3 regions of the Pseudoduganella sp. OTU4001 genome follow, and region 1 is predicted to be linked to each of the others. Evidence: predicted binding sites of a transcription regulator. Region 1 holds the regulator's gene; each other region holds the start of a gene.
The links. The regulator FNR, encoded in region 1, switches genes on or off when oxygen is low (the NO sensors DNR and NnrR bind a similar motif). The targets are predictions, from matches to a motif close to TTGATNNNNATCAA.

Region 1 (4,240 bases):
TAACCGCGCGGTGAACCGCGGCGTGAACCTGGAGATCAAGGCGGGCGAGATGATTGGCCTGGTCGGTCACTCCGGCTCCGGCAAGTCCACCCTGGTCAACCTGATCTGTCGCTTCTACGACGTGGCGGAAGGCGCGATCCTGCTGGATGGCGTGGATATCCGCAACTACGCCGTTTCCGACTACCGCAGCAATATCGGCCTCGTGTTGCAGGAGCCGTTCTTGTTCTTCGGCACCATCGCCGAGAACATCGCCTACGGCAAGCCGAATGCCACGCGCGAAGAAATCATGAAGGCAGCGCGCGCCGCGCACGCCCACGACTTCATCCTGCGCCTGCCGCAAGGCTATGACTCGATGGTGGGTGAGCGCGGCCAGGGCCTGTCGGGCGGTGAGCGCCAGCGTATCTCGATCGCGCGCGCCCTGCTGATCGACCCGCGCATCCTGATCCTGGACGAAGCGACTGCCTCGGTGGACTCCGAGACCGAAAAAGAAATCCAGAAGGCGCTGGACAACCTGGTTGCCGGCCGCACCACGATCGCGATTGCGCACCGCCTGTCCACGCTGCAGCGCGCCAACCGCCTGGTCGTGATGGACCGCGGCAAGGTGGTGGAAGAAGGCCCGCACGACGAGCTGATGGCCAAGGAAGGCGCCTATTACCGCCTGTACCAGGCGCAGGCACGTAACGTCGACACCGACATGGATGACAAAGCAAAGAGCCGTGAAGATGATTAATTTTAGTTTGAGCCGCGACAGCTTTGGGAAGCTGAACCTGATCGACGCCAACGGCGTGCTGCACGAGAACGTCTCGCCGGTGCGCGCGTTCCCCATCCAGGCGCCGGAAGAAGGCCTGTCGCTGGTGAACACCGACGGCAAGGAAGTGGCATGGCTGGACAAGATCTCCGACCTGTCGCCGGAGATGGCCGACATCGTGCGCGAAGAGCTGGCCGGCCGCGAGTTCATGCCCGAGATCAGCCGCATCATCGACGTCGGCAGCTACGCCTGCCCATCCACCTGGACGGTCGCCACCGACCGCGGCGAGACCAGTTTCGTGCTGCGCGGCGAAGAGGACATCCGCCGCATCGGCAGCGTGTCGCTGCTGGTCTCCGACAGCCACGGCATCCACTTCCTGATCCGTGACCAGTTCGCCCTCGACAAGCACAGCAAGCGCATCCTGGACCGCTTCATGTAAGCCAAATTTGATATGGATCATGTGCCGTTGGTATTGCTGGACGGCACAATGTCTCAACTGCAATTGCGGAGAGACGCATGGATTCGATTGTTTTTGGCCCCGACCTGGCACTGGGCATTCCTGTGATGGACCAGTCGCATCGCATCATCTTCGATTTGCTGCAGTCCATCGATGCCTTGCCGCGCCCGGCCTTTGAGGAAGCGTGCCATCAACTGGCAGAAGAGTTCGCCCAAGATCTGGCGGAAGAGAACCACTTGATGGAAGCGATCGGCTACCCCCTCGCTGCCACGCACCGTGCGGCCCATGACAGTCTGCTGGCCTCGCTCGACCAGGCGTGCTGCCTGCTGGCGGCTGGCGATGAGTCCTCTGCGCGCCGGATGGTGCGCGCCTTGCCGGACTGGGTGGAGGCGCACATCAACACCATGGATCTGGCCCTGGCCATCGCCGCCTCAAACCTCAAGTGAAAAAAAGGGGCAGCCGAAGCTGCCCCATACACCCCCTACAGGTGAGAAAGTGGTTGCTACTCAGGCGACGGCGAGCTCCTGCGCCATGCCGCCGGAAGACATCGCCTCCAGTTTGCTGCGGTCGAGAATGCGCAGGTCGCGGTTATTCAATACGATCGAACCGTCCTGGCGCAGGCGGGCCAGCTGGCGGCTGACGCTTTCCACGGTCAGGCCGAGGTAGCCGCCGATGTCTTCGCGCGACATGCGCAACTGGAAGCTGCTTGACGAGTAGCCGCGCTGGGCGTAGCGGCCGGCGAGGTTCAGCAGGAACATGGCCAGGCGCTGCTCGGCGCGCATATGGCTCAGGAACAGCATCACCGATTGCTCACGCTGGATCTCGCGGCTCATGGTGCGGTGGAATTGCTGCAGCAGCCCTGGGATCTGCATCACCAGTTCCTGCAGGCGGCTGAACGGAATCTCGCACACTTCGCTGTCCTCCAGCGCAACGGCGTTGCAGCTATGCTGGCCGGCGCCAATCGCTTCCATGCCCAGCAGGTCGCCGGCCATGTGGAAGCCGCCGATGGTCTGTTCGCCGCGCTGGTTCACCTGCACGGTCTTGAAGTGGCCGAAGCGCACCGCATACAGGCTGTGGAAGCTGTCGCCCGTCTGGTACAGCGGCTCGTCGCGCGATACGCGGCGGCGGCGGGCAATGATCTGGTCCAGGCGGGCGACGTCGTCTTCCGCCAGGCCCTGAGGCAAGCACAGGCGGTTAAAACTGCACAGCGAGCATTTGGCGGCGACTGGCGCGCAATTCTTGGTGGTGTTTGCAGGGGTGATGGGGATAACCGGGCTCATGGTGCTGCTCCTTGTGTTCGATGGAGTCAGTATCGCGTCCCGGCGCATTTCCCGGTATCAAGCTTCCTGTGTAGTTGATGTAGTGGTTCCCCTACAGTACATTCAGATCAGTCCGTGCTCCAGGGCGTAGCGGGTCAGCTCGGCATTGCTGGACATGCCCATTTTCTCGAGGATGCGGCTGCGGTACGTTGTCACAGTGTTAGGGCTCAGATGTAGTTTTTCCCCGATGCGCACCAGCGATTCGCCCTGCGCAATCAGCTTGAACACTTCCAGCTCGCGGTTGGAAAGCTCTTCATGGTCGCCGCTGGGGCCGCCACCCACCAGGGTTGCCAATTTTTCAAGCAATGCCGGGCTGACATGCTTGCCGCCTGCCGCCGCCTTGCGCACCGCTTCCACCAGGGTGGTGGTCGGAGCGTCCTTGGTGAGGTAGCCGGAGGCGCCGGACTTCAGGGCGCGCACGGCGTAAATCTCTTCCGAATAAGTGCTCAGGACCAGGACGGCCATGCGCGGGTACTCTGCACGCAGGGTTTTCAGCAAATCCAGCCCATTTTTGCCGGGCATTTTGATGTCGACCAGGGCCACGTCGAAGCTGCGCTCGGCCACCCGGGCCATGGCTTCGACGGCATTGCCCGCCTCGCCCTCCACGCTGATATCGGGCGCGGTGCCGAGCATCAGGCGCACGCCGTTGCGTGCTATGGCGTGGTCGTCGACCAGCAGTACGGTGATCTTGTCACCCATTCTTGTCCTCCAAAGGCAGGCGCAGTTGCAGGGTGGTGCCCTGCCCAGCCTTGCCGCTGATTGTCAGTTCGCCGGCGAAGCGGCGGGTACGTTCGTGCATGCCGAAAAGGCCCCAGGATTCGCGGTCGGACAGGCCGGCGCTTTCGATGCCCTTGCCGTCGTCTTCCACCCGCAGCACAACGCAGTCGCCGTCGCGGTCGACCAGCAGGCGCGCTTCACTGGCTTCGGCGTGGCGCACCACATTGGTCAGCGCTTCCTGTGCGACGCGGAACAGCATGGTGCTGCGCTCCGCATCCAGCTCCAATGCCGCCGCCTCGGGCGTGATATTGCAGCTGCATTGCAGGCCGCTGCGCTGGGCTACCTGCTCGGAATACCATTCCAGCGCAGGCCAGATGCCCAGCTGGTCCAGCACGCTGGGGCGCAGGTCGGTGATCACGCGGCGCACGGTCTCGATGGCGTCCTGCGCCAGCTTGGCGGCGTCCTTCAGCAGCGGGTCGGACTGCTCGCCGCCGCGTTCGATCGCCACGGAGATGTAGGCTTTGATCCCGGTCAGCAGGCCGCCCAGCTCGTCGTGGATCTCCTGCGCGATGCGGGTGCGTTCGTGCTCTTTCAGCTTCTCCTGGTAGGCGGCCAGCTCGCGCAACTCCTTCTGCGACTGGCGCAGCACGCGTTCGGCCTGCGATTTTTCCTCGATCAGGCGCTGCTCGCGCAGCAGGCGGTCAATCGCGCCGGCCAGAAAGTCGAGGTAGCGGCCGTCGCTGTCCTTCACCAGGTAGTCGCGCGCGCCGCGGCGCATGGCTTCCGCCGCCACGGTGGCGCTGTCGGCGCCGGTCAGCATCATCACGGGGATGGTTGGCTGCGGCTCGCCCTGGTCGGCGGCCAGCCGGGCCAGGAACTCCAGGCCGGTCAGGTCCGGCAGGTGGTAATCGAGCAGGATGCAGTCGGGCTTTTCGCGCAAGGCGATATCGAGGCCTTCCTGGCCGCTTTCCGCTTCCAGCAATTCGCAGCTGAAGCCCG
Region 2 (4,240 bases), on a different contig from region 1:
ATCGAGCCGGGGCCTGGATTGGCGGTGCTTGGCGTGGCGTTGCTCCAGCCGGTAAAGGTGATTTCGCGCGCGAAGATATCAGCGTTCTGGACGTAGTAGTTCAGGGTAGGGCTGCCGGTGGCGCTGAATGCGCTGACTTCGACGGTGAACGGTTGGCCGGAATAGGCCCATGCGACTGGGGGTGCAGGCGCTGCGGGCGATGTGAAGGCCGTGGGCGCAATGGCTTTGGTCGTGAAATGGTGCGGGCGGAAGCGGTCGAACAGGCCGGTGCAAGCGCCGCCGCTTGCAGTATTGCTGCTGCCGGTGATGGTTTTGCCTGTGGTCAGGTAGTTGGTGGTAGTGGTCGCGGTGATGTCGCCGGTGCCGACTTCATCCCAGGTCGCGTCGGTGGAGGTTGCGACGCCTGCCGTGAAGGCGCTCAGCGTCCCGCTGAACAAGCCCGGCTCGCCGTTGGTGGGCTTGCATTTGGCGAACGTCATTTGAGCCATTGCAGGCGTGGACTCCCGGCCGAAATTCGGTGTTGCTACGGGCGTCTCGGCGCCGTTCATGGCGGTGACGTTGACGTTGAACGGACTGCCGGCGACCAGGGTTGTGGGGCGCGGCGTCGGCCAGGTCACCGCAAATTTCTGCGGGTAAGCGACAAAGGTCGAGTTGCCATACATGGACTTTGGCTGGTACGTGGCCGCCAACTCGATGCGGCCCGCATCGGGGTAGGTGACTTTAAGCGGGCCTTTGCCGGTGGAGTCAAACAGGATGCTGAGGGACTTGGCTGCGCCTCCGCAGGTCAGGGCAACTGAATTGCTGCCGCTTTCCAGTGTGACGGGCAGGCTTCCGGACGGGGCGGCGCTGTTAGGGTCGACATAAGTACAGGTGAAGGAAATCGGGAACGTGCCGGTCCACGCTGGGGCGCAGCTGTTGGTGCTGGTTTTCTGCAGGGCCGCGATGGTGACGGGCTGGCTGGTTCCCGAAACGTGGTCCGGTACCTCGAAATCGAAGGCGGCGTCGAAGAAGGTGTGCTGGCAACTGGCCGCATCGCCATCCCAGCAGGTGGTGCCGGCCGTGGTGGTGCCAAGCTTGAGGAATTTAACCTTGGCAGGGTCGTAAGGAACCAAGACGGTGGCGAAGGTCTGGCCGGCTGGAATGGTGAAGTTGTAGCTGCCAACCAGTGCGTTAGTGGAGTCGTTGCGAACTTCCAGGGTTCCGCTGACGCCGTTGGTAGTGGTGGTGCAGGTGCCGCCGCTGCTCGGGCCGGAGCAAGCCCATATGGTGATCTCGGAGGACTGGCAGGTCAGGCCGGTGCCTTCATGCTCGACCAGGAAGTGATCGAAGCTGCTGGACGGCGGCGGTGTGGAGGAGCTGCAAATGTAATTTGTGGTGGCGTAGGTGCAGTTGCCGGAGATGCTGCTGTTTTTGCCGACCTTTAGCTGGTATTTGGTGAAGACGTCGCCGTCGATCAGGGAGTCCTTGGCGATGGTGATATTGCCGTTGGTCGAATTCAGGTCGCCATGCAGGATGGTGTTTTTGGCGAAGGACATATTGCCTGTGGACTTGATGTCCATGTAGGCATTCATGTCTTTGGAAAAGGTCACTTCGCCGTTCACGTCCAGCAGCAGCGGCGATCCTTGCGGGATGATGAAGTTCTTGGCAGCCTTGAAGCTGCCGTTCACGTGCACCGTGATGGGCGACGTGATGACGATGTATTCGTCCTTCGAAAAACTCATCGACGGGCAGTTGTATTCACCCGCTGCGATCAGGTTGCAATTGAAGTCCGACTTCGTCAGGTCGGCAGGCCAGGAATAGGTCTGCGCGTGCGCGAAAGTGGCGGCGCACCAAAGGAAAATGGCGAGGATTGCGCGGAAAATCATACGGAATCAGACCATGTGGCAACAGAATGTGTCAAGGCTGTAACAACGTAGCCGAAAAAAATTGATAATTGGTGAAAATTTAGTAAAAGTGTAATGCAATCTTGAATATAATCAATCATCTACGTCGCGAACCTCGCGTAACGTTTCCTTTTTAGATTGGCGGCATGCGTTTTTTCTCTAGGGCAAGAAAAAAAGAAGGCATTCTTGTGACGTCGTTCCACGCGGATGGGATCTGCGTGGCGCGCGTCGAGCGCCAGCCTGCCGCCAAACCAATCGTCAAGCTTGCGGCATTTCACGCAGCGTCGCCCAGCCTCGGCGCCGAGGCCCTGGGGCGCGCGGCGCGCGATGCGTATGCCGCGGGCTATGTGGGCGCCACCTTGCTGGCGGGCGGCGAATACCAGCTGCTGCAGGTAGAGGCGCCGAATGTGCCGCAAGAGGAACTGAAGACCGCCGTGCGCTGGCGCCTGAAAGACATGCTGGACTTCCATATCGACGACGCCACCATCGACGTGCTGGATATCCCGGTCGACAAGAACGCCGGCAACCGCGCCCATTCGATGTTCGCGATTGCGGCGCGCAATAGCCTGATCCAGTCCCGCCAGGATTTGTTCGCCGAGGCGCAGGCGCCGCTGTCCGTGATCGACATTCCCGAAATGGCGCAACGGAATATCTCGGCCCTGCTGGAGCCGGAGGGGCGCGGGCTGGCCATGCTGTCGTTCAGCGACGCCGGCGGCCTGCTGACCGTCAGCTACAACAAGGAACTGTACCTGGCGCGCCACCTGGAAGTGACGCTGGCCATGGTGCAGGAACAGGATGTGGAGCGCCGCCACGCCTCGTTCGACAAGATCGCGCTGGAGCTGCAACGCTCGCTGGACCACTTTGACCGCCAGTACCACTTCATCAGCATCTCGCGCCTGATGCTGGCGCCGACCGGTGTGCCGTCGTTGCAGGATTTCCTGGCGGCGCAAATGTACATGCCGGTTGAGTCCTTCGGCCTGGGCGATGTGTTCGACCTGACCGATGCGCCAAGTTTGCTGGACCCTGAAGAGCAGGTACGGTATTTCCTGACGCTGGGTGCCGCCCTGCGCCAGGAGGAGGTGGTCCTGTGAGCCAGCAGATCAACCTTTTCAATCCGATTTTCCTCAAGCAGAAGAAGATTTTTACTGCTGTCCATATGGTGCAGACGCTGGGGGTGATCGCCGTCGGCGCGGTACTGCTGGCGGTGTATGGCGCCATCAAGACCTCGCAGCTGGAGCAAGCCGTGAACGCCCGCAAGAGCGCTGCGGCGGCGGCCGAGGCGCGGCTGGCCCAGGTGACCAAGGAATTCCCGCCGAAACAAAAGAGCCAGGCGCTGGAATCGGACCTGGCGCGCATGCAGCAGGAGCTGAAGTCGCTGCATGAAGTGCAGGGCATCCTGGAGCGCGGTGAGTTGGGCAATACCGCCGGCTATTCGGAGTATTTCCGCGCGCTGGCGCGGCAGCATGTCGATGGCGTGTGGCTGACCGGCCTGAACGTGGTCGGTGCAGGCAAGGAAATCGGGCTGGAGGGCCGGGCGCTGCAGCCGGAGCTGGTGCCGGGCTATATCCAGCGCCTGACGCGTGAAGCTGTCCTGCAAGGCAAAACCTTTGGCAGCCTGGAGATTGCGCGTCCTGGCGGCGGGGCGTCCGCTCCGGCCAGTGCGCCGTTCGTGGAATTCCGCCTGGCTGCTGAACCGGCCCAGGCCAAGGAGGGCGCGAAATGAAGGCGCTATGGGCTAAGCTGAGCAGCCGTATCGACGGCATGACCCTGCGCGAACGCATTGCCGTGTTTGCGGCGGCGGTGGCCGTTGTTCTGTATGCCCTGCACATCCTGGTACTGAACCCGCTGTTTGCGCGGAACAAGCAGCTGGCCGACGAGATCCGCCAGCAGAACCAGCGCGTTGAGGCTGCGAATATCGAGATTGGCGTGCGGATGGCGGCCTTCGGCGCCAACCCGGACCTGGCGGCACAGCAGCGATTGGCGGAATTGAACCGCGAGGCGGCCAAGCTGGCCGGCTCGCTGCGCACCATGCAGAATGGCCTGGTCGCGCCGGAGAAAATGAGCTCGCTGATGCAGCAGCTGCTGCGCTCGAACGGCAAATTGAGGCTGCTGTCGCTGCGTACCTTGCCGGCAAGCGGCCTGGGTGGCGCCGATGGCAAGCCTGCGGCGGGCCAGCGCGAACTGTTGTACCGTCACGGCGTGGAAGTGGTGCTGCAGGGCGCCTACCTGGACATGCTTGATTACATGGAATCGCTGGAAAACTCGCCGCAGCAAGTGTTCTGGGGCCGCGCGCAGCTGGATGCGCGCAGCTACCCGGCTGCGACCCTGACGCTGACCCTGTACACCCTGAGCCTGGA
Region 3 (4,240 bases), on a different contig from region 1:
TAGCGACCGAGTGCGATGCCTGGCTTGACGAAGTCCGCTACCGCACCATCGGCAGGATTCATATCGCTGTCGGTAGGGCCGGGATGCACGGTGTTGACCGTGATGCCGCGCGGTCCAAGATCGCGCACAAGGCCGCGCGTAAAGCCCGTCACTGCGCCCTTGGTCAGCGTGTACGCGGAGGCGGTGGGGAAGGCCGCATACTGCACCATCGAGCTGCCGATATGGATGATGCGGCCGCCCTGGCCCATATGCTTCAAGGCTTCCTGCGTAGCGACAAAAACACCGGTCACATTCACCGCCAGGATGCGCTGGAAGTCTTCAAAGGCGATGTCCTGTGCATTCCCCAGTACGCTGATGCCAGCGTTATTGACCAGGATATCGACCTTGCCAAACTGCCGTGCCACCTGCGCGACAGCCGCACGCACGGCGTCCGGATTGCCCGCATCGGCTTGCAGCGCAATGGCGCGGCCGCCCTTGGCCTCGATTTCCGCTACGACTTGCTGCGCCTTCTCAGGCGAAGCGTTGTAAGTGATTGCCACGGTGGCGCCATCCGCCGCCAGGCGCTTGGCGATGGCAGCGCCGATGGAGCGGCTGCCGCCGGTAACGATTGCGATCTTGTTGCCCATGATGTTTTCCTTTCGAGGAGTGGTTGTGCGATGAGTCCAGTATGGTTCCCGCACTTCCATAACGGTAGTAGCGACTGGCTATAATCTATTTCAAGCAAACGTTGAAAGACCCGCGATGGAAACCCTCTCCAACCTTGAAAGCTTTGTGCGCAGTGCCGAAGCATCCAGCTTCTCAGCCGCCGCCCGGCGTCTTGGGCTGACAGCGGCCGCCGTGAGCCGCAACGTGGCGCAGCTGGAGCGCAACCTTGGCGTGCAGCTGTTCCAACGCAGCACACGCGGCCTTACCCTCACCGAAGCCGGCGAGCGCTTCCTGGGCACGGTTTCCGGCGGCCTGGACAGCATCCAGTCAGCGATTGCCGATATCAGCAACACGGCCGGCCAGCCTGCCGGCACGCTCAAGCTGAGTGCCGCGCCTGGCTTTGCCCGCGATTTCCTGTTGCCGCTAATGCCCGAATTTAACGCCCGCTTTCCCTCAGTGGTAACTGACTGGTACCTGGAGAACCGCCAGGTTGACCTGGTGACTGAAGGCTTTGACGCCGCCATTGGCGGCGGCATCGAGCTGCGGCCTGGCGTAATTGCACGCGAACTGGCGCGCATCCACATCGTTGCCGTAGCCACACCGGCCTTCTTGCGCGGCAGGAAGGCGCCGCGCCAGCCGTCCGACTTGATCGATTACGAGGGCGTGGTCATGCGTTCCAGCGTGACGGGCCGCCTGCGCCAGCGCACACTGCGTAATAAGGCCGGCGCCGAGCAAGTCGCCGAACAGCGGCCATGTATGTCCGCCAGCGACCCTGATGCGATCGTGCAGGGCGTCTTGATGGGCATGGGCATCGGCCTGATGGCGATGCCGAACGTTCTGCGCCACCTGGAAAGCGGCGCGCTGGTGCGCGTGTTGCCAGGTTGGCATGCCGATGCTGGACCAATCTCTCTCTACTTCACCAGCCAGAAGCTACTTCCAGGCAAAACACGCGCTTTTGTGGATTTTGTGACAGAACAGTTCCAGGCCATGCAGATTGCGCAACGCTTTTTGGCAACATAGGCATAAAATATCCCCATGAACCGGGACTTGCTCAGGGAACGCAGGGAATGGCTTCTGCGGCGCAATTGCTCATTGTCGCCCCAGCAGATGGGGATGGCTTATGGCTTGATGTGCCTGTTCTCGTTCGCGGTCGCGACAGGCTTTGTGATGGTGGGGCTGTGGCAGGTGCTGCTCTTCACCGTGCTGGAGATGACCGCGGTGGCCGCCGCCTTCCTGCACTACGCGCGCCACGCGACGGATTACGAGCACATCGTCCTCGCCAACGGTAAGCTGCTGGTGGAGCAGGTCTCCGCCGGCAAAATGAGCGCCACGCAGCTGGAACTCTACTTCCTGCGCCTGCAAATGCCCGCCCACCCCAGCGATCTGATCCACCTCGAATCCAAAGGCGTAGCCGTCGATATTGGCTACTTCGCCACCGACCCGCGCCGCCGCGCGCTGGCCCAGGAGCTGCGCGCGGAAGTGCAGGGCGGCCTGTTCAATAATTAGAAGCGGTAGCCCACGCCAACGCCCAGCAGCACTGGATCAACCTTGACCTTGGAAGCCTTGGCGCCGGAGATCAGCACATCGCTGCGGATCTGCACCTTCTTGATATCCAGGTTCAGCGACCAGTTCTTATCCAGCTTGAAGTCCACGCCCGCCTGTGCAGCCAGGCCAAAGCTATCGTGCTCCAGGCTACCCGCGCCGCCCAGGATATTGTTCTTGGAGAAGGTCGTCCAGTTCACGCCCAGGCCAACGTACGGGCTGATTTGCGAGGAAGGCGAGAAGTGGTACTGCGCCAGCAGCGTCGGCGGCAGGTGCTTGAAGGTGCCGACGGTCTTGCCATCCAGGTAGACGTCATGTTTCTGCGGGTAAGTCAGCACCAGCTCGGCCGAGATGTTCGGGGTCACGAAGTAGGAGATGTCCACTTCCGGAATGGTCTTGTCGCTGACGCCGATGCGGTCCGACGCACCAACGCCGCCCACCGGATCCGACTTGTCCGCCGGATTGATATGCACAGCACGCGCGCGCACCTGCCAGCCCGTGTCCGCCGCCATTGCGTTGAGAGCCAGGCCGCCCAGGATAACTGCCAGAATCGCTTTCTTCATTTCACTACCTCTTTCATGTGGTCATTGAGATTTGGTACATGAAAGTCTATTGACGCGACGCAGCAAAATCTTTGACCTAAGTCAAAATTGCCCGAATGAATACAAGACAGCCAAAACGGGAGTAAGATCACGCGATTCACATCCCACCCATTATTCGGAGGCAGGAAATGAAATTGAACGTCAATGGCCAGGTACGCGAGTTCGAGGCCGAAGAAGACACCCCGCTGCTGTGGGTGATCCGTGAACAGCTAGGCCTTACCGGTACCAAATACGGCTGCGGCGTAGCGCAATGCGGCGCCTGCACCGTGCACATTGACGGCGAACCGACGCGCAGCTGCGTGCGTCCTGCCTCCACCGTGACTGAAAAGCAGAAGATCGTCACCATCGAAGGCCTGAGCAAGGACGGCAGCCACCCGGTGCAGAAAGCCTGGGCCGCGCTGGATGTGCCGCAATGCGGCTTCTGCCAGTCCGGCATGATCATGGCCGCCGCCGCACTGCTGAAGCAAAAGAAGAATCCCACCGACGCCGATATCGACGCCGCGATGACCAACATCTGCCGCTGCGGCACCTATAACCGCGTGCGCAAAGCCATCCACGTGATCGCCAAAGGCGGCGACACCAAGCTGGCTGGCCTGGACATCGTAGAAGGGAGCAAAGCATGAACGCGATCACCCGCCGCGCTTTCCTCGGCCGCTCCCTGGGCGCCACTGCCGGCCTGATGTTCGGCTTCCACATCCCCTTCGCCGAAGCGCAGCAGCAGGCCGCCGCCGCTGACGCGCCAGAGATCAATGCCTGGGTCGTCGTCAAACCCGACGACACCATCGTAGTGCGCATCGCCCGCTCCGAAATGGGCCAGGGCACGCTGACCGGCCTGGCACAGCTGGTAGTAGAGGAACTGGAAGGCGACTGGGCCAAGGTCACGACCGAATACCCATCGCCCGGCCGCCAGCTCGCACGCAACCGCGCCTGGGGCAGCTTCTCCACCGGCGGCAGCCGCGGCGTCCGCGAATCGCATGATTACGTCCGCAAAGGCGGCGCCGCAGCCCGCATGATGCTGGTGCAAGCCGCCGCCGCGCAGTGGGGCGTGCCCGCCGCCGAATGCACGGTCGCGAAGAGCGTGATCACCCACACCCCAAGCGGCCGCACGCTGACCTTCGGTAAGGTGGCCGACGCCGCCGGCAAACTGCAAGCCCCCGCCGCCGCCGACATCAAGCTGAAAGACCCCAAAGACTGGAAGCTGGCCGGCAAACGCATGGCACGCCTGGATACGGTCGACAAGACCACCGGCAAGCAAATCTACGGCATGGACTTCAAGCTGCCCGGCATGCTGAACGCCGCGATCAAGGACTGCCCGCACTTCGGCGGCAAGGTAAAGAGCTTTGACGCCGCAGCCATCGCCAACAAACCCGGCGTGAAGAAAGTACTGCAGGTAGGCGACAGCGCAGTCGCCGTGGTAGCCGACACCTGGTGGCGCGCCCGCACCGCGCTGG

Region 2: the regulator FNR is predicted to act here: its motif matches at 1,967-1,980, upstream of AAHE99_RS04450 (agglutinin biogenesis protein MshI).
Region 3: the regulator FNR is predicted to act here: its motif matches at 2,822-2,835, upstream of AAHE99_RS20320 (OmpW/AlkL family protein).

What each region holds. Positions count from the first base shown of each region.
Region 1 covers NZ_JASATG010000020.1:75,768-80,007, forward strand. The annotation lists gene AAHE99_RS17935 (cyanophycin metabolism-associated ABC transporter) at 1-730, shown strand, start outside; gene AAHE99_RS17940 (cyanophycin metabolism-associated DUF1854 family protein) at 723-1,187, shown strand; gene AAHE99_RS17945 (bacteriohemerythrin) at 1,265-1,651, shown strand; gene fnr (fumarate/nitrate reduction transcriptional regulator Fnr) at 1,712-2,485, opposite strand; gene AAHE99_RS17955 (response regulator transcription factor) at 2,588-3,223, opposite strand; gene AAHE99_RS17960 (ATP-binding response regulator) at 3,216-4,240, opposite strand, start outside.
Region 2 covers NZ_JASATG010000003.1:195,155-199,394, reverse strand. The annotation lists gene AAHE99_RS04455 (DUF6701 domain-containing protein) at 1-1,865, opposite strand, end outside; gene AAHE99_RS04450 (agglutinin biogenesis protein MshI) at 2,072-2,974, shown strand; gene AAHE99_RS04445 (PilN domain-containing protein) at 2,971-3,606, shown strand; gene AAHE99_RS04440 (hypothetical protein) at 3,603-4,240, shown strand, end outside.
Region 3 covers NZ_JASATG010000027.1:14,104-18,343, forward strand. The annotation lists gene AAHE99_RS20305 (3-oxoacyl-ACP reductase family protein) at 1-626, opposite strand, end outside; gene AAHE99_RS20310 (LysR family transcriptional regulator) at 742-1,665, shown strand; gene AAHE99_RS20315 (DUF2244 domain-containing protein) at 1,681-2,151, shown strand; gene AAHE99_RS20320 (OmpW/AlkL family protein) at 2,148-2,750, opposite strand; gene AAHE99_RS20325 ((2Fe-2S)-binding protein) at 2,918-3,412, shown strand; gene AAHE99_RS20330 (xanthine dehydrogenase family protein molybdopterin-binding subunit) at 3,409-4,240, shown strand, end outside.